One region of the Serratia marcescens subsp. marcescens ATCC 13880 genome, then DNA from elsewhere that is predicted to be linked to it. Evidence: predicted binding sites of a transcription regulator. Region 1 holds the regulator's gene; each other region holds the start of a gene.

What was found. Region 1 encodes sigma-54, which starts transcription at its own class of promoters, with help from an activator protein. Its sites were predicted from a motif close to GTTGGCACANNTTTCGCTNT; they were not measured.
Positions count from the first base shown of each region.
Region 2: the regulator sigma-54 is predicted to act here: its motif matches at 3,711-3,730, upstream of glnK (P-II family nitrogen regulator).
Region 3: the regulator sigma-54 is predicted to act here: its motif matches at 2,538-2,557, upstream of glnA (glutamate--ammonia ligase).

Region 1 covers NZ_CP071238.1:4,526,646-4,533,106, forward strand. Annotated here, with positions in the region: gene J0F90_RS21635 (calcium/sodium antiporter) at 1-584, shown strand, start outside; gene kdsD (arabinose-5-phosphate isomerase KdsD) at 601-1,587, shown strand; gene kdsC (3-deoxy-manno-octulosonate-8-phosphatase KdsC) at 1,605-2,159, shown strand; gene lptC (LPS export ABC transporter periplasmic protein LptC) at 2,156-2,734, shown strand; gene lptA (lipopolysaccharide ABC transporter substrate-binding protein LptA) at 2,703-3,242, shown strand; gene lptB (LPS export ABC transporter ATP-binding protein) at 3,249-3,974, shown strand; gene rpoN (RNA polymerase factor sigma-54) at 4,027-5,460, shown strand; gene hpf (ribosome hibernation promoting factor) at 5,484-5,771, shown strand; gene ptsN (PTS IIA-like nitrogen regulatory protein PtsN) at 5,927-6,388, shown strand.
Region 2 covers NZ_CP071238.1:1,100,729-1,107,189, reverse strand. Annotated here, with positions in the region: gene J0F90_RS05160 (MGMT family protein) at 1-259, shown strand, start outside; gene J0F90_RS05155 (YbaY family lipoprotein) at 324-815, opposite strand; gene tesB (acyl-CoA thioesterase II) at 1,046-1,909, shown strand; gene amtB (ammonium transporter AmtB) at 2,000-3,286, opposite strand; gene glnK (P-II family nitrogen regulator) at 3,322-3,660, opposite strand; gene smdB (multidrug efflux ABC transporter permease/ATP-binding subunit SmdB) at 3,939-5,717, opposite strand; gene smdA (multidrug efflux ABC transporter permease/ATP-binding subunit SmdA) at 5,710-6,461, opposite strand, start outside.
Region 3 covers NZ_CP071238.1:5,042,722-5,049,182, forward strand. Annotated here, with positions in the region: gene yihX (glucose-1-phosphatase) at 1-276, opposite strand, end outside; gene typA (ribosome-dependent GTPase TypA) at 443-2,266, opposite strand; gene glnA (glutamate--ammonia ligase) at 2,637-4,046, shown strand; gene glnL (nitrogen regulation protein NR(II)) at 4,241-5,290, shown strand; gene glnG (nitrogen regulation protein NR(I)) at 5,299-6,461, shown strand, end outside.

The DNA of each region.
Region 1 (6,461 bases):
TGCTGGCCGCCGCCGCCGGCTTCATCCTGCTGATGCTGAAAATCGCCCGGCTGGCGCAGCGCGAGGGCAGCGACAGCCTGACTATGGAGCAGATCGCCGAGCTGCCGCAGGACAGCAGCAATACCGTGGCGGTGCTGTGGCTGGTGCTGGCGTTTATCATTCTGCCGCTCTCTTCCAGAATGGTGGTCGATAACGCGACGGTGATCGCGCACTATTTCGGCCTGAGCGAACTGGTGGTCGGTTTGACCATTATCGCCATCGGCACCAGCCTGCCCGAACTGGCCACCTCCATCGCCGGGGCGCTGAAGGGCGAGGATGATATGGCGATTGGTAATATCATCGGCTCCAATATTTTCAACACGGTGATCGTGCTGGGCGTACCCGCCCTGCTGTCGCCGGGCAGCGTAGACACCGCCGCCTTCCAGCGCGATTACTGGGTGATGCTGGCGGCCAGCGTGCTGCTGAGCGTGCTGTGCATCGGCCGCAAACATCGCATCGGCCACCTGGCGGGCGCGCTGTTATTATGCGGCTTTATTGCGTATCTTGCGGTGCTGTTCTTTAACCCTTTCAGTACTTTCGGCTAAACCGACGGGAATGAGTATGTCGAACATTGAGTTGCAACCGGGCTTCGATTTTCAACAGGCCGGTAAGGAAGTGCTTCAGATAGAGCGTGAAGGGCTGGCCCAGCTCGATCGCTACATCAACGCAGACTTCACCCGCGCCTGCGAAACCATCGCCGCCTGCGGCGGCAAAGTGGTGGTGATGGGCATGGGCAAATCCGGCCATATCGGCTGCAAGATCGCCGCGACCTTCGCCAGCACCGGCACGCCCTCATTCTTCGTTCATCCGGCGGAGGCCAGCCATGGCGATTTGGGCATGGTCACCCCGCAGGACATCGTGCTCGCCATCTCCAACTCCGGCGAGTCCAGCGAGATCCTGGCGCTGATCCCGGTGTTGAAACGCCAACAGATCACCCTCATCTGTATGACCAACAATCCGGAAAGCGCGATGGGTAAAGCGGCGGATATCCACCTGTGCATCAAGGTGCCGCAGGAAGCGTGCCCGCTGGGGCTGGCGCCGACCACCAGCACCACCGCCACGCTGGTGATGGGCGATGCGCTGGCCGTCGCGCTGCTCAAAGCGCGCGGTTTCACGCCGGAAGATTTCGCGCTGTCGCATCCGGGCGGCGCACTCGGCCGCAAACTGCTGCTGCGGGTTAGCGATATCATGCACAGCGGCGATGAAATACCCCACGTCAGCGCCGACGCCTCGTTGCGCGACGCGTTGCTGGAAATTACCCGCAAAAATCTGGGCCTGACGGTGATCTGCGACGATTTGATGAAAATCGCCGGCATCTTTACCGATGGCGACCTGCGCCGGGTGTTCGACATGGGCATCAACCTGCACGAGGCGAAGATCGCCGATGTCATGACGCCGGGCGGCGTGCGGGTGCGCCCCAACCTCCTGGCGGTCGATGCATTGAACCTGATGCAACAACGCCACATCACCGCGCTGCTGGTTGCCGATGGCGACCAGTTGCTGGGTGTGGTACATATGCATGACATGCTGCGCGCCGGCGTCGTTTAATTAAGGAATAGAACGGAATGGGTATGGTAGAAACCTGCTACGGGCCGGTAGAACAAGAGGTTATGGCGCGTGCCGGGAACATCCGCCTGTTGATTTGCGACGTTGACGGCGTGCTGTCGGACGGCCTGATCTTCATGGGCAACAACGGTGAAGAACTGAAGGCGTTCAACGTGCGCGACGGTTACGGCATCCGCTGCTTGAAAACCTCGGACATCGAGGTGGCGATCATCACCGGTCGCTCCGCCAAGCTGCTGGAAGATCGCGCGCAGACGCTCGGCATCACCCATCTGTATCAGGGGCAATCCGATAAGCTTTTGGCCTTCCGCGAACTGTTGGATAAACTGTCGTTAACGGCGGATCAGGTCGCCTATATCGGCGATGACCTGATCGACTGGCCGGTGATGGCGCAGGTCGGCCTGGCGGTCGCGGTGGCGGACGCCCACCCGCTGCTGACGCCGCGCGCCCACTACGTCACCCGCATTGCCGGCGGCCGCGGCGCGGTGCGCGAACTGTGCGACATCATTCTTTTGGCTCAAAATAAGCTGGAGGACGCCAAAGGGCTGTCGATATGAGTAAAACCAAACTGTGGATCACCATCCTGTTGACGGTGATCGTTCTGGCGCTGATCGGCTGGAACATGACGGACTTCAGCGACGACACGGCCCCTGGCCCGGTCAACGATCAGGATCCGACCTACCAGAGCCAGCACACGGTCACCGTGGTGTACAACCCGGCCGGCAAGCTGAATTACAAACTGGTGGCGGAAGACGCGAAGTATTACACCGCCGGCGAGCTGAGCTGGTTCACCCAGCCGGTGATGACGCTGTTCGATGAGAATGCGGTGGCCACCTGGTCAGTTCGCGCCGATCGCGCCAAACTGACTAAAGACCGAATGCTGTATCTGTATGGTCACGTCGAGGTGAACAGCCTGACCACCACCTCGCAGCTGGAAAAAATTAAGACGGACAACGCTCAGGTAAACCTGGTCACCCAAGACGTCACCTCCGATGACGAAGTCACGCTTTACGGGACCAATTTTACCTCTAACGGCATGAAAATGCGTGGGAACCTGCGGACCAAAACCGCTGAGCTGATTGATAAGGTTAAGACCAACTATGAAATTCAGAACCAAAAAACAACTCCGTAACCTGTTGCTCGGCAGCTTAGTTTTGGCCGCCAGCGCCCCCGCTCTGGCGCTGAAATCCGACTCCAGCCAGCCGGTCAGCATCGACTCGCTCAAGCAGTCGTTGGACATGCAAAGCAACGTCAGCACCTTCACCGACAACGTGGTGATCAAACAGGGCACCATCGATATTCGCGCCGACAAGGTGGTCGTCACCCGCCCGGGCGGAGATCAGAATAAGACCTATATTGAAGCGTTCGGCAACCCGGTAACCTTCTACCAGATGCAGGACAGCGGCAAGCCGGTCAAAGGCCACGCGCAGAAAGTGCGTTACGACGTGGCGACCCAGCTGGTGACCCTGACGGGCAACGCCTATCTGGAGCAGCTCGACAGCAACGTGAAAGGCGATCGCATCACCTATCTGGTGCAACAGCAGCAAATGCAGGCGTTTAGCGATAAAGGCAAACGCGTGACAACGGTTCTGGTACCGTCGCAGTTGCAAGACAAAAACGAGCAAAAAAAGAGTAACTAATCACTTATGGCAACACTCATCGCAGAAAACCTGGCGAAAGCCTACAAGGGCCGTAAAGTTGTCGAAGACGTCAGCCTGAAAGTGAAATCCGGCGAGATCGTCGGCCTGCTCGGCCCGAACGGCGCCGGTAAAACCACCACCTTCTACATGGTGGTCGGCATCGTGCCACGCGACGCCGGGCGCATCGTGATCGACGAAGAAGACATCAGCCTGCTGCCGCTGCACGCCCGCGCGCGCCGCGGCATTGGTTACCTGCCGCAGGAAGCGTCGATCTTCCGCCGCCTGAGCGTGTACGACAACCTGATGGCGGTGCTGGAGATTCGCCCCGACCTCACCAGCGAACAGCGCGAAGACCGCGCCAAAGAACTGATGGAAGAGTTCCATATCTCCCATCTGCGCGACAGCCTCGGCCAGGCGCTGTCCGGCGGTGAACGCCGCCGCGTCGAAATCGCCCGCGCGCTGGCGGCCAACCCGAAATTCATTCTGCTGGACGAACCCTTCGCCGGGGTGGATCCGATTTCCGTTATCGACATCAAAAAAATCATCGAGCACCTGCGTGACAGCGGCCTGGGCGTGCTGATCACCGACCACAACGTGCGCGAGACGCTGGACGTATGTGAACGCGCCTACATCGTCAGCCAGGGCAAACTGATTGCCCACGGCACGCCGGATGCTATTCTGGCCGACGAGCAGGTTAAACGCGTTTATCTGGGCGAAGAGTTCCGCCTCTAAACGCCGGCGCGCCCTGCGGGGCGACACCGTTAACGGAAGTAGACAGAAAACTATGAAGCAAGGTTTGCAACTCAGGCTCAGTCAACAGCTGGCCATGACTCCTCAGCTCCAGCAGGCGATCCGCCTGCTGCAGTTGTCCACGCTTGAGCTTCAACAAGAGATCCAGCTGGCGCTGGAGAGCAATCCGCTGCTTGAACAGACCGATCTGCACGACGAAATCGACGCCAAAGAAACCCAGGAGACCGAGGGGCTCGATACCCGCGAGGCGCTGGAACAGAAAGACATGCCGGAAGAGCTGCCGCTGGACGCCACCTGGGATGAGATCTACACCGCTGGCACGCCGTCCGGCACCGGCACCGACTACAGCGACGACGAGCTGCCGGTCTATCAGGGCGAGACCACCCAAACGCTGCAGGATTACCTGATGTGGCAGGTGGATCTGACGCCGTTTTCCGATACCGACGCCGCCATCGCCACCTCCATCGTCGACGCGGTGGACGACACCGGCTATCTCACCGTGCCGCTGGAAGACATTCTGGAAAGCCTGGGCGACGAAAACGTGACCCTCGAGGAAGTCGAGGCGGTGTTGAAGCGCGTGCAGCGTTTCGATCCGATCGGCGTCGCCGCGCGCGATCTGCGCGATTGCCTGCTGGTGCAGCTCTCCCAATACGCCAAAGACACCCCTTACCTGGCCGAAGCGCGGCTGATCATCAGCGACCATCTGGATCTGCTGGCCAACCATGACTTTCGCAGCCTGATGCGATCAACCCGGCTAAAAGAAGATACACTGAAAGAAGCGATGCTGCTGATTCAGTCGCTCGATCCGCGCCCGGGGCAGTCGATCAATACCGGCGAATCGGAATACGTGATCCCGGACGTGCTGGTGCGCAAGACGCAGAACAAATGGACGGTCGAGCTCAACGGCGACAGCGTGCCGCGTTTGAAGATCAATCAGCAATACGCAGCGCTGGGCAACAGCGCCCGCAGCGAAGCCGACGGCCAGTTCATCCGCAGCAACCTGCAGGAAGCCAAGTGGCTGATTAAAAGCCTGGAGAGCCGTAACGAGACGCTGCTGAAGGTCACCCGCTGCATCGTCGATCAGCAGCAGGCGTTCTTCGAGCAAGGCGAAGAGTTTATGAAACCCATGGTGCTGGCGGATATCGCCCAGGCCGTGGAGATGCATGAATCGACGATCTCGCGCGTCACCACGCAGAAGTTTCTGCACAGCCCGCGCGGCATTTTCGAATTGAAATATTTCTTCTCCAGCCACGTGAATACCGACAGCGGCGGCGAAGCCTCCTCGACGGCGATCCGCGCATTGGTGAAGAAATTGATTGCGGCGGAAAACCCCGCCAAACCACTCAGCGACAGCAAGCTGGCCACCCTGCTCGCCGATCAGGGGATCATCGTGGCGCGGCGCACCGTCGCCAAGTACCGAGAGTCTTTGTCCATCCCGCCGTCGAACCAGCGTAAACAGTTGGTTTGACCTCTATTGAGAAGGAAGACACTATGCAGCTCAACATTACCGGACACCACATCGAAATCACCGATCCGTTGCGCGAGTTCGTGAACAACAAGTTCGCCAAACTCGAACAGTATTTTGATCGCATCAATCAGGTGTATGTTGTATTAAGTGTGGAAAAAGTGCAGCAAATTGCGGAAGCAACGGTGCACGTGAATGGAGGCGAGTTGCACGCCACCTCGGAAGACGAGAATATGTATGCCGCAATTGATACGCTGATCGACAAATTGGCACGTCAATTGAACAAACATAAAGACAAATTGAAGCAACACTGACACCCTAACCCATTCCATGAGGCGGCATCCGTCGCCGCCTCACCCTTCGGCGCGTGACCCGCATGGGTGACGCGCCGAACGGTAATCAGGGTTAAAACCGACGAAAAACCGCCTTGCCGGGCGCGCCCGGCGGCGCGGTTTTAAGTGAAGATGAGATGAACAACGAATATATGCAATTAAGCTCGGTGTTAAACATCGAGTGCACCAAAAGCTCGGTACACTGCACCAGCAAGAAGCGGGCTTTGGAAATTATCAGCGAACTGGCCGCCAAACAGCTCAATCTGCCTTCGCAGGTGGTGTTTGACGCGGTTCTCACCCGGGAACGCATGGGCAGCACCGGTATCGGCAACGGTATCGCCATTCCCCACGGCAAACTGGAAGAGGACACACTGCGGGCCGTTGGCGTGTTTATCCGTCTCGACCAACCCATCGCTTTCGACGCTATCGACAACCAGCCGGTCGACCTGCTGTTCGCGCTATTGGTGCCTGCCGATCAGTGCAAAACCCATTTGCATACCCTGTCGCTGGTCGCCAAACGCCTGGCCGACAAAACCGTATGTCGCCGCCTGCGCGCCGCGCAAAGCGACGAAGAACTTTACCAAATCATCACCGAGTGATGCCCGGCCGGCGTGACTTCCAGCCCGGATAACGTTACTGTTTCACGATGATGGATCCGGCTGCGGCCGGAAT
Region 2 (6,461 bases), 1.7 Mb from region 1:
CCCGTTCGGCAAAGTCACCACTTACGGTGAAGTCGCCCGGCTGGCCGGTTCGCCGCGCGCCGCGCGTCAGGTTGGCGGCGTGCTGCGGCGTTTGCCCGAAGGCAGCACGCTGCCCTGGCACCGGGTGATCAACCGGCACGGACAGATCTCGCAGCAGGGGGAGGATTTTCAACGGCAACGGCAGGCACTGCTGGCGGAGGGGATAATTTTCGGCCCGCACAGCACGGTCGATTTCGAACGCTACGGCTGGCGCTGGTAAAACAAAACAGCCTTTGGCCGAAGCGCAAAGGCTGTTGATTTCATCTTGCTGTACCGCAGTAAGTTTACTGCATGGCGGTTGGCGCAGCCTGAATCGGCACACCCTGAACCGGAACCAGCAGCAGATCGGCGCGGGTGCCGTTGCGGTTAACCACTTCCTGGATGGTGTCGGTAATGAACATCAGGCGCCCGTTGACCGTCACCGCCGCGCTCAGAATGATGCGCGCATTCGGTTGGATGTCGGACGGGTTGTACGGCAGCGTAAAGCTGAATGGCGCCTGCTGCCCTTCAGTACGTACCGCGCGCTGTGCAATCACTTTGGACGGCGCATCTGCCAGCGAAGCGTCAGAGAGGGTGACCGTCAGTACGGCGTCCGGCGGCAGCGCAATGCGCTGACGTATATTAACCGAACCTGTCACCGCCGGGCCCTGAATCTGCGTTTGCGCAGCCGCCGGGTTACCGGCCGCCTGTGTAGGCACATCGGCACTCTTTTGCGCGCATCCTGCCAGCGTGATCGTCAGTGCCGCGGCACCGCCTACGATTTGCCAGAGTTTCATGGATCGGTCTCCTTTTTTATTATCAACATGTTGGTGGCTTTCACCACCTCACCTATTAAACCTAGCACAAAACACTGATAAATCCACTTTACCCCGCCTATTAATCACTTAAGCAGCCCACGGCGTCCATGATTAAGAGCATTCTCATCGGCCCTTAACGCAAAATGTTGACGCCGCGCCGTGATATTCCGCACACTGCGCAAAATGATTATTAGAAAGGTAACAACTTTATGAGCCAGGCATTGCAAAACCTCCTCGATCTGCTGGATCTGGAGAAAATCGAAGAAGGATTGTTCCGCGGTCAGAGTGAAGATCTGGGGCTGCGCCAGGTATTCGGCGGGCAGGTGGTCGGCCAGGCGTTGTACGCCGCCAAACAGACGGTGCCGGACGAGCGCAGCGTGCATTCGTTCCACAGCTACTTCCTGCGCCCGGGCGACAGCAGCAAACCTATCGTTTACGACGTGGAAACCCTGCGCGACGGCAACAGCTTCAGCGCGCGCCGCGTCAGCGCCATCCAGCACGGCAAACCTATCTTCTATATGACCGCCTCCTTCCAAAGTCCGGAAACGGGCTTCGAGCATCAGAACCTGATGCCGGACGTGCCGCCGCCGGAAGGGCTGCTGTCTGAATCAGAGATCGCCCAGAAGCTGGCGCATATGCTGCCGGAAAAAGTGCGCGAAAAATTTATCGGCCAGAAGCCGATCGAAATGCGCCCGGTGAAATTCCATAACCCGCTGAAAGGCAGCGTGGAAGAACCGCATCGCTATGTGTGGTTCCGCGCCAACGGCAGCATGCCGGACGATCAGCGCATCCACCAATATCTGCTGGGCTACGCGTCGGACTTTAATTTCCTGCCGACGGCGCTGCAGCCGCACGGCGTCGGTTTCCTCGAGCCGGGCATGCAGGTGGCCACCATTGACCACTCAATGTGGTTCCACCGTCCGTTCCGCATGGATGACTGGCTGCTGTACGCGGTGGAGAGCTCCTCCGCCTCCGGCGCACGGGGCTTTGTGCGCGGCCAGATTTATACCCGCGACGGCGTACTGGTCGCCACCACCGTGCAGGAAGGGGTGATTCGCCAACGCGACGCCTGATCCGCAGCATAAAGAAAGGGGCGATGTTTCCATCGCCCCTTTTGGCTTCATCATTATTTTAGTCTTTAGCGCACTGCCCTGCTTTGAGCCTTATTGGTTGTAGGCGCTCTCGCCGTGGCTATTGACGTCCAGCCCCTCGCGTTCCTGCTCCTCCGGCACTCTCAATCCAACCATCGCGCCCGCGATCTTGAAGGCGATAAAGGCGGCGACGCTCGACCACACCAGCGTGATCAGCACGCTCACCAGCTGGATCCAGACCTGATGGCCCATCGTCACCCCTTCGGCGTAACCGGTGCCGCCCAGTGAAGAGGCGGTGAACACCCCGGTCAACAGGCAGCCGACGATGCCGCACACCCCGTGCACACCGAACACGTCGCAGGTGTCGTCCACTTTCAGCCATTTTTTCAGCGTCACGACGCCCCACAGGCCGGCAACGCCGCCCACCAGGCCGATGATCAACGCCCCGCCCACCCCCACGGTGCCCGCCGCCGGCGTCACTGCAACCAGCCCGGCGATCATGCCGGAGCAGGCGCCCAACAATGAAGGCTTGCCGCGCAGCACCCACTCGGCAAAGGTCCAGGAGAGAATGGCGCCCGCAGTGGCAACCACGGTATTGAGGAATGCCAAGGCCGCAATGCCGTTGGCCGCACTGGCGGAACCGGCATTGAAGCCGAACCAGCCGATATACAGGATGGACGCCCCGGTAAACACCATCGGCAGGTTGTGCGGTTTGAAGGCCTCTTTACCGAAGCCGGCGCGTTTGCCAATCAGGTAGGCGCCGATCAACCCGGCGCTGGCGGCGTTGATGTGCACCACGGTGCCGCCGGCGAAGTCCAATGCGCCGTCGGCGGCCAGGTAACCGCCGCCCCACACCATGTGCGCGATCGGCAGATAAGACAGCGTGAACCACAGGATCGCGAAGATCAGCACCGCCGAGAAACGAATGCGTTCGGCGAAGCCGCCCACCACCAACGCCACGGTGATACAGGCGAAGGAGGCCTGGAAAGCGACGTGGATCATCTGGCTGATGCTGCCGGTGACGCTGTCGATGCCGATGCCTTTCAGCATCGCCGTCTCGAATCCGCCGAACACCGCATTGCCTTCGCTGAACGCCAGGCTGTAGCCATACAGCACCCACAGCACGCAGACCAACGCGAAGGTGACGGTGACCTGCGTCAGCATCGACAGCACGTTTTTGCCGCGCAGCAGACCGCCGTAAAACAGCGCAATGCCCGGCAGCGTCATGAACAGCACCAACGCGGTGCAGATCATCATAAAGGCGTTGTCGGCCTTATCGGCGACCGCCGGGGCGGCCAGGGCCAAAGAAGGAACCAGGGTTACCGAACTCAGGCCCAACATGGATAACAGTCTTTTCATTATCAATCATCCCCATCACTTAACTGAGTTCGCGGTTACAGTGCCGATTCGTCGGTTTCGCCGGTGCGAATGCGGATCACGCGTTGCAATTCGGCAACGAAAATTTTGCCGTCGCCGATTTTGCCGGTGTAAGCGGCTTTGCTAATCACATCAACCACTTCATCCAACTGATCGTCGGCGATGGCGATATCGATTTTGACCTTGGGCAGGAAGTTGACGTTATATTCGGCGCCGCGATACAGCTCGGCGTGCCCCTTCTGGCGGCCAAAGCCCTTCACTTCGGTTACGGTCAACCCCTGAATGCCCACGGAGGACAAGGCCTCGCGCACGTCCTCCAGCTTGAACGGTTTGATTACCACGGTCACCAGCTTCATATTGCCCCTCCACGAATTAAGCCCAAACTCACCCCTGGTACGCGTCATATGTAGCAAGGGCTGTGCCAAATTTAATTTTGCAGGGCGATTCAGCGGATTAGCGGGCACGCGGGCGCAGCCGCGAGGCGGCACGGCACCGACACCTTGGATAGGTTAAATAATGCGCACCGATTTGGTGCGCATCGCGTCGAAAAAGTGCAGAAAGGGGGCGTGGCCCAGATGGTTTGCCTGCTTATGGTGCGTTGGAAAGAAAGAAGGGCCGCGAGCGCGGCCCATGTTCAGGCGGGTTGGCTCTCCTCGCGCACCGCTTCCGCCAGTTGTTCGCCCGCCAACTGCAGCTGGTACATCTGGTAGTAACGCCCCTGCTGCGCCAGCAACTGCTGATGGTTGCCCTGCTCCACCGCCTGGCCGCGATGCAGCACCAAAATGGAATCGGCATCGACGATGGTCGACAGCCGGTGGGCGATCACCACCAGCGTGGTGTGCTCGCGGATCGCACGCAGCGCGCGCTGGATAGCCTGTTCGGTGCCCGAGTCGATATTGGCGGTCGCCTCGTCGAGGATCAGGATCTGCGGCGCCTGCACCAAGACCCGCGCCATCGCCAGCAGCTGTTTCTGCCCGACCGACAGGTTATTGCCCTGCTCCCCCAGGCGGGTGTGGATACCCTGCGGGAAGCCGCGCACCAGATCCGCCAGCTGCACCGTTTCCAGCGCCCGCCAAACGGCGTCTTCCTCGATATTGCGCCCCAACGTGACGTTGGCCAGCACCGAATCGGCGATCACCACCGGATCCTGCTGCACCATCGCCACGCCCTGGCGCAGCGTGCGGTGCGACAAGCTGGAGATCGGGCGGCCATCGAGACGCACTTCCCCCTCGCTGACCGGGTAATAACCCATCAGCAGGTTAGCCAAGGTGCTCTTGCCGCTGCCGGTGTGCCCGACCAGCGCCACGAAGCCGCGCGACGGCACCGACAGCGAAATATGCTGCAGCACCTTTTTGTCCGCGCGGTAAGCGAAGCTCAGATCGGTGATATCGATACGGCCGCCGGCCAACGGACTATCGTCGGCGCCGTAGCTCTGCTGGCTGCGATCCATCAGTTCGAAAATACGTTCGCCGGCCACCACCGCCTGCTGCAGGATCGACTGTTGTGACGTCAGCTCGATCAGCGGTTCGTTCAAACGCCCCAGGTAGTTGATGAAGGCATAGAGCACGCCGACGCCAATCACGCCTTCGCCGCTGAAGCCGAACAACATCAGCAAACCGCACAGCACCAGCGCCGAAAACAGGCTGAGCAGCGGCCGCAGCAGGAAACCGTCGAGCCGCAGGGTCTGCATGCGCGCGAGATAGTGCGACTGGCTGGCGGCGCTCATGCGCTCGCCGAAGCGCACCTGCTGGCGGAATTGCTGGATCACGCCCATGCCGTTGATCACTTCGTTGAAACCGTCGTTGATGTCCGCCAGATAACTGCGCACCCGGCGCACGATCGGCGTGCTGTAATATTGATAAATGCCCATCACCACGAACACCGCCGGGAAGATGCAGATGGCCACCAGCGCCATGCGCCAGTCGAGGCTGAACATCGCCACCAGCATGGCGCCGATCAGCGCGGCGCTTTTCAGCACCGTGGAGACCACCATCACGTACAGATCCTTGATCACTTCGGTGTCGTTGGTAACGCGCGAGATCAATTGCCCGACCGGTTGCGTGTCGAAGGCGCTGAGCGGCTGGCGCAGCGCGGCGTCCATCACGTCGGTGCGCAGCCGCTGCACCACCCCCACCGCCGCCTGGTTGAACAGCAGCGCCTGGAAGTAGTGCAGCGCCGCCGCCAGCAGCTCCAGCAGAATGTAAGCCGCCGCCAGCCCGCCGACAATCATCAGCGGCAGTTGCCCTTTGGCGACGTAATTATCGATAAAATAGCTCACCAGGATCGGCCCGGCGACTTCCGCCGCCGCCGCGATCCACAGCATCAGCACCGCCAGCCCCAGCGGTTTGCGGTACGGCGAGCCGTAGGCCAGCAGCCGCTTCAGCGTCGGCCACAGCTTTTGCACTTTATTCATCGGCCAACGCCTCCTCGCCGTTTTCCGGCGCTTCGTCCAGCGCCGCTTCCAGCTGCTGATAACGGTACATATCGCGATACCAGCCCGGCTGCGCCGCCAACGCCGCCGGATCGCCGCGCTGCGCCACGCCGCCGTGCTGCATCACCAGGATCTCGCTGGCTTCGGTCAATGCCGACAGCCGGTGCGCGCTGATGATCACCGTGCGATCTTGTCCCCAGCTGCGCAGGTTGTGCAGGATCTGGTGTTCGGTACGGCCATCCACCGCCGACAGCGCATCGTCGAGGATCAGGATTTCCGCATCCAGCAGCAGCGCTCGTGCAATGGAGATGCGCTGTTTCTGCCCGCCCGACAGCATCACGCCGCGTTCGCCCACCTCGGTGTCATAGCCCTGCGGCAGCCGCCGAATGTCCTCATGGACGCTGGCCAACCGCGCCGCCTGTTCGATCTGCGCCTGCGTCGCCCCCGGATGGCCCAGTGCGATGTTGTTCGCCACGGTATCGGAGAACAGGAACGGCGTTTGGCTCACCACCGACAGCCGCGAACGCCAGTCGTCGAGTTTGACCTGCGGCAACGGCAGGCCGTGATAGCGGATCTGCCCTTGGTCGACGTCGAACTGGCGCTGGATCAGCGACAGTAATGTCGACTTACCGGCCCCGGTCGGCCCGCACAGCCCCAGCATCTGCCCCGGCTTCAACGTCAGCGCCACGTCATGCAGCGCCGGATGTGGGTTGTCCGGGTAGTGGA
Region 3 (6,461 bases), 520 kb from region 1:
GATGTCGATCACTTCCGGGCGCAGCGCGACGAATACCGCCTGCCAGCCGGTGGCGAATTGTTCGAAGCTGAGCGCGATGCCCATTTCATCGCACAGCTTGCCGGCGAAGTCTTCGTCGCTGATTTCACCGCGCTCATGTTGCTGGAACACCTCACCCATGGCGAAACGATCGGACAGCACCGCCAACGGCGTGCCGCTCAAATTGCTCCACACGCCCAGCACACGCTTGAAATCGATATCGACGATCACATTACCTAAATCAAAGATATACAGCATAGTCCTCTCCTGATGGGCCGGTGAGATTTCACTGTAGCGGGAAAAGGAACAGCTGAACAGGGAGCGAACGGAAAAGCGCATAGCGCGCCGCACAAACGGGGAACAACAGAGGAAAAAACTCAGGGCGCGAGAACCGCGCCCTAAGCATGAGACACTCAATCAGCGATTAAGCGTCTTTTGGACCGCGGCTGGCACGCTTACGATCGTTTTCCGTCAGGTGACGCTTACGGATACGGATCGAGGTTGGCGTCACTTCTACCAGTTCGTCGTCATCGATGAACTCCAGAGCTTGCTCCAGGGTCATTTTGATGGCCGGAACCAGGGTAGTCGCTTCGTCAGTACCGGAAGCACGCATGTTGGTCAGCTTCTTACCGGTCAGGCAGTTTACGGTCAGGTCGTTGGAACGTGAGTGAATACCGATGATCTGGCCTTCATACACTTCCGCACCGTGGCCCAGGAACAGCTTGCCGCGATCCTGCAGGCCGAACAGCGCGAACGCGACCGCTTTGCCCTGGCCGTTGGAGATCAGCACGCCGTTCTGACGCTGGCCCACTTCGCCCGGACGCACGTCGTCGTAGTGGCTGAAGGTGGAGTACAGCAGACCGGTACCCGAAGTCATGGTCATGAATTCGTTACGGAAGCCGATCAGACCGCGGCTTGGGATCACGTAGTCGAGACGCACGCGGCCCTTACCGTCCGGATCCATGTTTTTCAGGTCGGCTTTACGCTCGCCCATCGCCTGCATCACGGAACCCTGATGCTGCTCTTCGATATCCAGCGTCACGTTCTCGAATGGCTCCTGCTTGCGGCCATCGATTTCGCGGAAGATAACTTTCGGACGGGAAACCGCCAACTCGAAACCTTCACGGCGCATGTTTTCGATCAGCACCGACAGGTGCAGCTCGCCACGACCGGATACGCGGAAGGCGTCCGCATCGTCGGTTTCTTCAACGCGCAGCGCCACGTTGTGCACCAGCTCTTTGTTCAGACGGTCAAGGATCTGACGCGACGTCACGTACTTGCCTTCTTTACCGCAGAACGGCGAGGTGTTGACGTTGAAGAACATGGTGACGGTCGGTTCGTCGACGGACAGCGCCGGCAGCGCTTCTACGGCGTTGGTGTCGCAGATGGTGTCGGAGATGTTCAGCTCGCCCAGGCCGGTGATGGCGATGATGTCGCCCGCTTCCGCCAGGGTGCTGTCGATACGCTCCAGACCCAGGTGACCCAGCACTTTACCCACTTTACCGTTGCGAGTTTTGCCTTCGCTGTCGATGATGGTGACCTGCTGGTTCGGCTTCACTTTACCGCGCTTGATGCGGCCGATGCCGATAACGCCCAGGTAGTTGTTGTAGTCCAACTGGGAGATCTGCATCTGGAATGGCGCTTCCAGCTCAACCTGCGGCGCAGACACGTGGTCGACGATCGCCTGATACAGCGGGGTCATGTCTTCCGCCATGTCGGTGTGGTCGACGCCGGCGATGCCGTTCAGCGCAGAAGCGTAGATGATCGGGAAGTCGAGCTGCTCGTCGGTCGCATCGAGGTTCACGAACAGGTCGAACACCTGATCCACAACCCAGTCAGGGCGCGCGCCAGGGCGGTCAACCTTGTTGATGACCACGATCGGCTTCAGACCATTGGCGAAGGCCTTCTTGGTCACGAAGCGGGTTTGCGGCATAGGGCCATCCATTGCATCCACAACCAGCAGCACCGAGTCAACCATCGACATCACGCGCTCTACCTCGCCGCCGAAGTCGGCGTGTCCTGGGGTATCCACGATGTTGATGCGGTAACCGTTCCAATTAATGGCGGTGTTTTTTGCGAGGATGGTAATCCCACGCTCTTTCTCCAAATCGTTGGAGTCCATTACGCGTTCGGTGGCTTCCGCACGCTCTCCGAAAGTACCGGATTGTTGCAGCAGCTTATCAACCAGGGTGGTTTTACCATGGTCAACGTGGGCAATAATGGCGATGTTACGCAAATTTTCGATCACAGCTTTGCCTCGGGCATTAGAAATAGCGCGCTATTGTACACGTATTAAGCGAGGGACTAAACAAGATCACAACCATCTCTTATAAACAACCGCGTACCGGTCAGTTTGTGATCCCTTTCACGGTGCAAAAAGCCGCAATCGTTGCACTTTTGCACCATTTCAGTGCCCTCACTCACTCCGATTGCACCACTTCGGTGCAATTTATCACTGATGGTGCATACTGGGGTTGGGTAAAACCCGCGCAGAAAGGCGATGAAAGCCTTTTTTAAAAGTTGGCACGCTTTTCGCTTTAGTCTTTTCAAGGCGAAAAAAAGCCAGTTCCACAGATTCGTTCCACGACGACGACAATGATAAACCGGGAGAGTTAAGTATGTCCGCTGAACACGTTTTGACGATGCTGAATGAGCATGAAGTGAAATTCGTAGACCTGCGTTTCACTGACACCAAGGGTAAGGAACAGCACGTGACTATCCCGGCTCACCAGGTAAACGCCGACTTCTTCGAAGAAGGTAAAATGTTTGACGGCTCCTCTATCGGTGGTTGGAAGGGCATCAACGAATCTGACATGGTGCTGATGCCGGACGCCAGCACGGCGGTTCTGGATCCGTTCTTCGAAGAACCTACGCTGATTATTCGCTGCGACATTCTCGAGCCGGGCACCATGCAAGGCTACGATCGCGACCCGCGCTCCATTTCCAAACGCGCCGAAGACTTCCTGCGCTCCTCCGGCATCGCGGACACCGTGCTGTTCGGGCCAGAGCCTGAGTTCTTCCTGTTCGACGACATCCGCTTCGGCAGCAGCATCCGCGGTTCCCACGTGGCGATCGACGATATCGAAGGCGCCTGGAACTCCGGCACAAAATACGACGGCGGCAACAAAGGCCACCGTCCGGCGGTGAAAGGCGGTTACTTCCCGGTTCCACCGGTCGACTCTTCGCAGGATCTGCGTTCCACCATGTGTCTGACCATGGAAGAGATGGGCCTGGTGGTTGAAGCGCACCACCACGAAGTGGCGACCGCCGGTCAGAACGAAGTGGCGACCCGCTTCAACACCATGACCAAGAAAGCCGACGAAATTCAGATCTACAAGTACGTAGTGCACAACGTGGCGCACGCCTTTGGTAAAACCGCAACCTTCATGCCGAAGCCTATGTTCGGCGACAACGGTTCCGGCATGCACTGCCACATGTCGCTGTCCAAGAACGGCACCAACCTGTTCGCCGGCGACAAATACGGCGGCCTGTCTGAAACCGCGCTGTTCTACATCGGCGGCATCATCAAGCACGCCAAGGCGATCAACGCGCTGGCCAACCCGACCACCAACTCGTACAAACGTCTGGTGCCGGGCTACGAAGCGCCGGTGATGCTGGCTTACTCCGCCCGTAACCGCTCCGCGTCCATCCGTATCCCGGTGGTCGCCAGCCCGAAAGCGCGCCGCATCGAAGCCCGCTTCCCGGATCCGGCGGCTAACCCATACCTGTGCTTCGCCGCGCTGCTGATGGCCGGCCTGGACGGCATCATCAACAAGATCCACCCTGGCGACGCCATGGACAAAAACCTGTACGACCTGCCGCCGGAAGAAGAAGCCGAGATCCCAAAAGTGGCCGGCTCGCTGGACGAGGCGATGGCCGCACTGAACGAAGACCGCGAGTTCCTGACCCGCGGCGGCGTGTTCACCGACGATGCGATCGATGCCTACATCGAACTGCGCAAAGAAGAGATGGACCGCATTCGCATGACGCCACACCCGGTCGAGTTCGAACTGTACTACAGCGTCTAAGTTCTACCCGCGCCGTCTGCCCTGGCGGACGGCGCCCACAATTTTTGTTATCGCTTTTTTGTTGCCGTGGAAACTTTCAGCCCATCTTCGGATGGGTTTTTTTCTCCACCGTATTTTCTGCAAAACTATTCCATACCGTGTCGATCCCGGATGGAGTAGGATAGATGCACTAAAAAGGTGCAGGAGTCTGCTGTATGGCAACTGGCAAGCTGCCCGATGCTGGGCAGATCCTCAATTCACTCATCAACAGCATCCTGCTGTTGGATGACTCACTGGCGGTTCACTACGCCAACCCGGCGGCACAGCAGCTGCTGGCGCAAAGCTCCCGCAAGCTGTTCGGTACGCCGCTGCCCGATTTGCTCGGTTATTTTTCGCTGAACGTCTCTTTGATGCGCGAAAGCCTGCGCGCCGGGCAGGGCTTCACCGATAACGAAGTGACCCTGGTGGTCGACGGCCGCGCGCATATCCTTTCCCTGACCGCTCAGGCGCTGCCGGAAGGCTATATCCTGGTCGAACTGGCGCCGATGGACAATCAGCGCCGCCTGAGCCAGGAACAGCTGCAGCATGCCCAACAGGTAGCAGCCCGCGATCTGGTGCGCGGTTTGGCGCACGAAATCAAAAACCCGCTGGGCGGCCTGCGGGGCGCGGCGCAGCTGCTGGCCAAGGCGCTGCCCGATCCGGCGCTGACCGAATACACCAAGGTGATCATTGAGCAGGCCGATCGGCTGCGCAATCTGGTGGATCGTCTGCTCGGGCCGCAGCGGCCCGGCCAGCATATTACCCAGAGCATTCATCAGGTCGCGGAGCGCGTCTGCCAACTGGTGTCGCTGGAAATGCCGGATAACGTCACGCTGGTGCGCGACTACGATCCGAGTCTGCCGGAAATGGCTCATGACCCGGATCAGATAGAACAGGTGCTGCTGAACATCACCCGCAATGCGCTGCAGGCGCTGGGCGAGGCGGGCGGCACCATCACGCTGCGCACCCGCACCGCGTTTCAGATTACGTTGCACGGTACCCGCTACCGACTGGCGGCGCGCATCGACGTCGAAGACGACGGCCCCGGCGTGCCGGCGCAGCTGCAGGACACGCTGTTCTACCCGATGGTCAGCGGCCGTGAAGGCGGTACCGGCCTGGGATTATCCATCGCCCGCAATCTGATCGATCAGCATTGCGGAAAAATTGAATTCAACAGTTGGCCAGGTCATACCGAATTCTCGGTCTACCTGCCCATTCGTCAGTGAGGTTTGCAATGCAACGAGGGATAGTCTGGATCGTCGATGACGATAGCTCCATCCGCTGGGTGCTTGAGCGCGCGCTCACCGGCGCGGGCCTGAGCTGCGCCACCTTCGAAGGCGGCAATGACGTGCTGGAAGCCTTGGCCACGCAAACCCCCGACGTGCTGCTGTCCGATATCCGCATGCCGGGCATTGATGGTCTGGCGCTGCTCAAGCAGATCAAACAGCGTCACCCGATGCTGCCGGTGATCATCATGACCGCGCATTCGGATTTGGACGCCGCCGTCAGCGCTTATCAGCAAGGGGCCTTCGACTACCTGCCGAAGCCGTTCGACATCGACGAAGCGGTGGCGCTGGTCGAGCGCGCCATCAGCCATTATCAGGAACAGCAGCAGCCGGTGCGCAGCCAGCCGGCCAGCGATCCGGCGGCGGACATCATCGGCGAGGCGCCGGCGATGCAGGACGTGTTTCGCATCATCGGCCGGCTCTCGCGTTCGTCGATCAGCGTGCTGATCAACGGCGAATCCGGCACCGGCAAGGAGCTGGTGGCGCATGCGCTGCACCGCCACAGCCCGCGCGCCAAGTCGCCGTTCATCGCCCTGAACATGGCTGCCATCCCCAAGGATCTGATCGAGTCCGAGCTGTTCGGCCACGAGAAAGGCGCCTTCACCGGCGCTAACCAAATCCGCCAGGGGCGCTTTGAACAGGCCGACGGCGGCACGCTGTTCCTCGACGAGATCGGCGATATGCCGCTCGACGTGCAAACGCGCCTGCTGCGGGTGCTGGCGGACGGCCAGTTCTACCGGGTCGGCGGCTATGCGCCGGTGAAGGTCGACGTGCGCATCATCGCCGCCACGCACCAGAACCTGGAGCTGCGGGTACAGGAAGGCAAGTTCCGCGAGGATCTGTTCCACCGCCTGAACGTGATCCGCGTACACCTGCCGCCGCTGCGCGAGCGCCGTGAAGACATCCCGCGGCTGGCGCGCCACTTCCTGCAGATCGCCGCCAAAGAGCTGGGCGTCGAGGCCAAGAACCTGCATCCGGAAACCGAAACTGCGCTGACCCGCCTGCCCTGGCCGGGCAACGTGCGCCAGTTGGAGAACACCTGCCGCTGGCTGACGGTGATGGCCGCCGGGCAGGAAGTGCTGATTCAGGATCTGCCGGGTGAGCTGTTCGA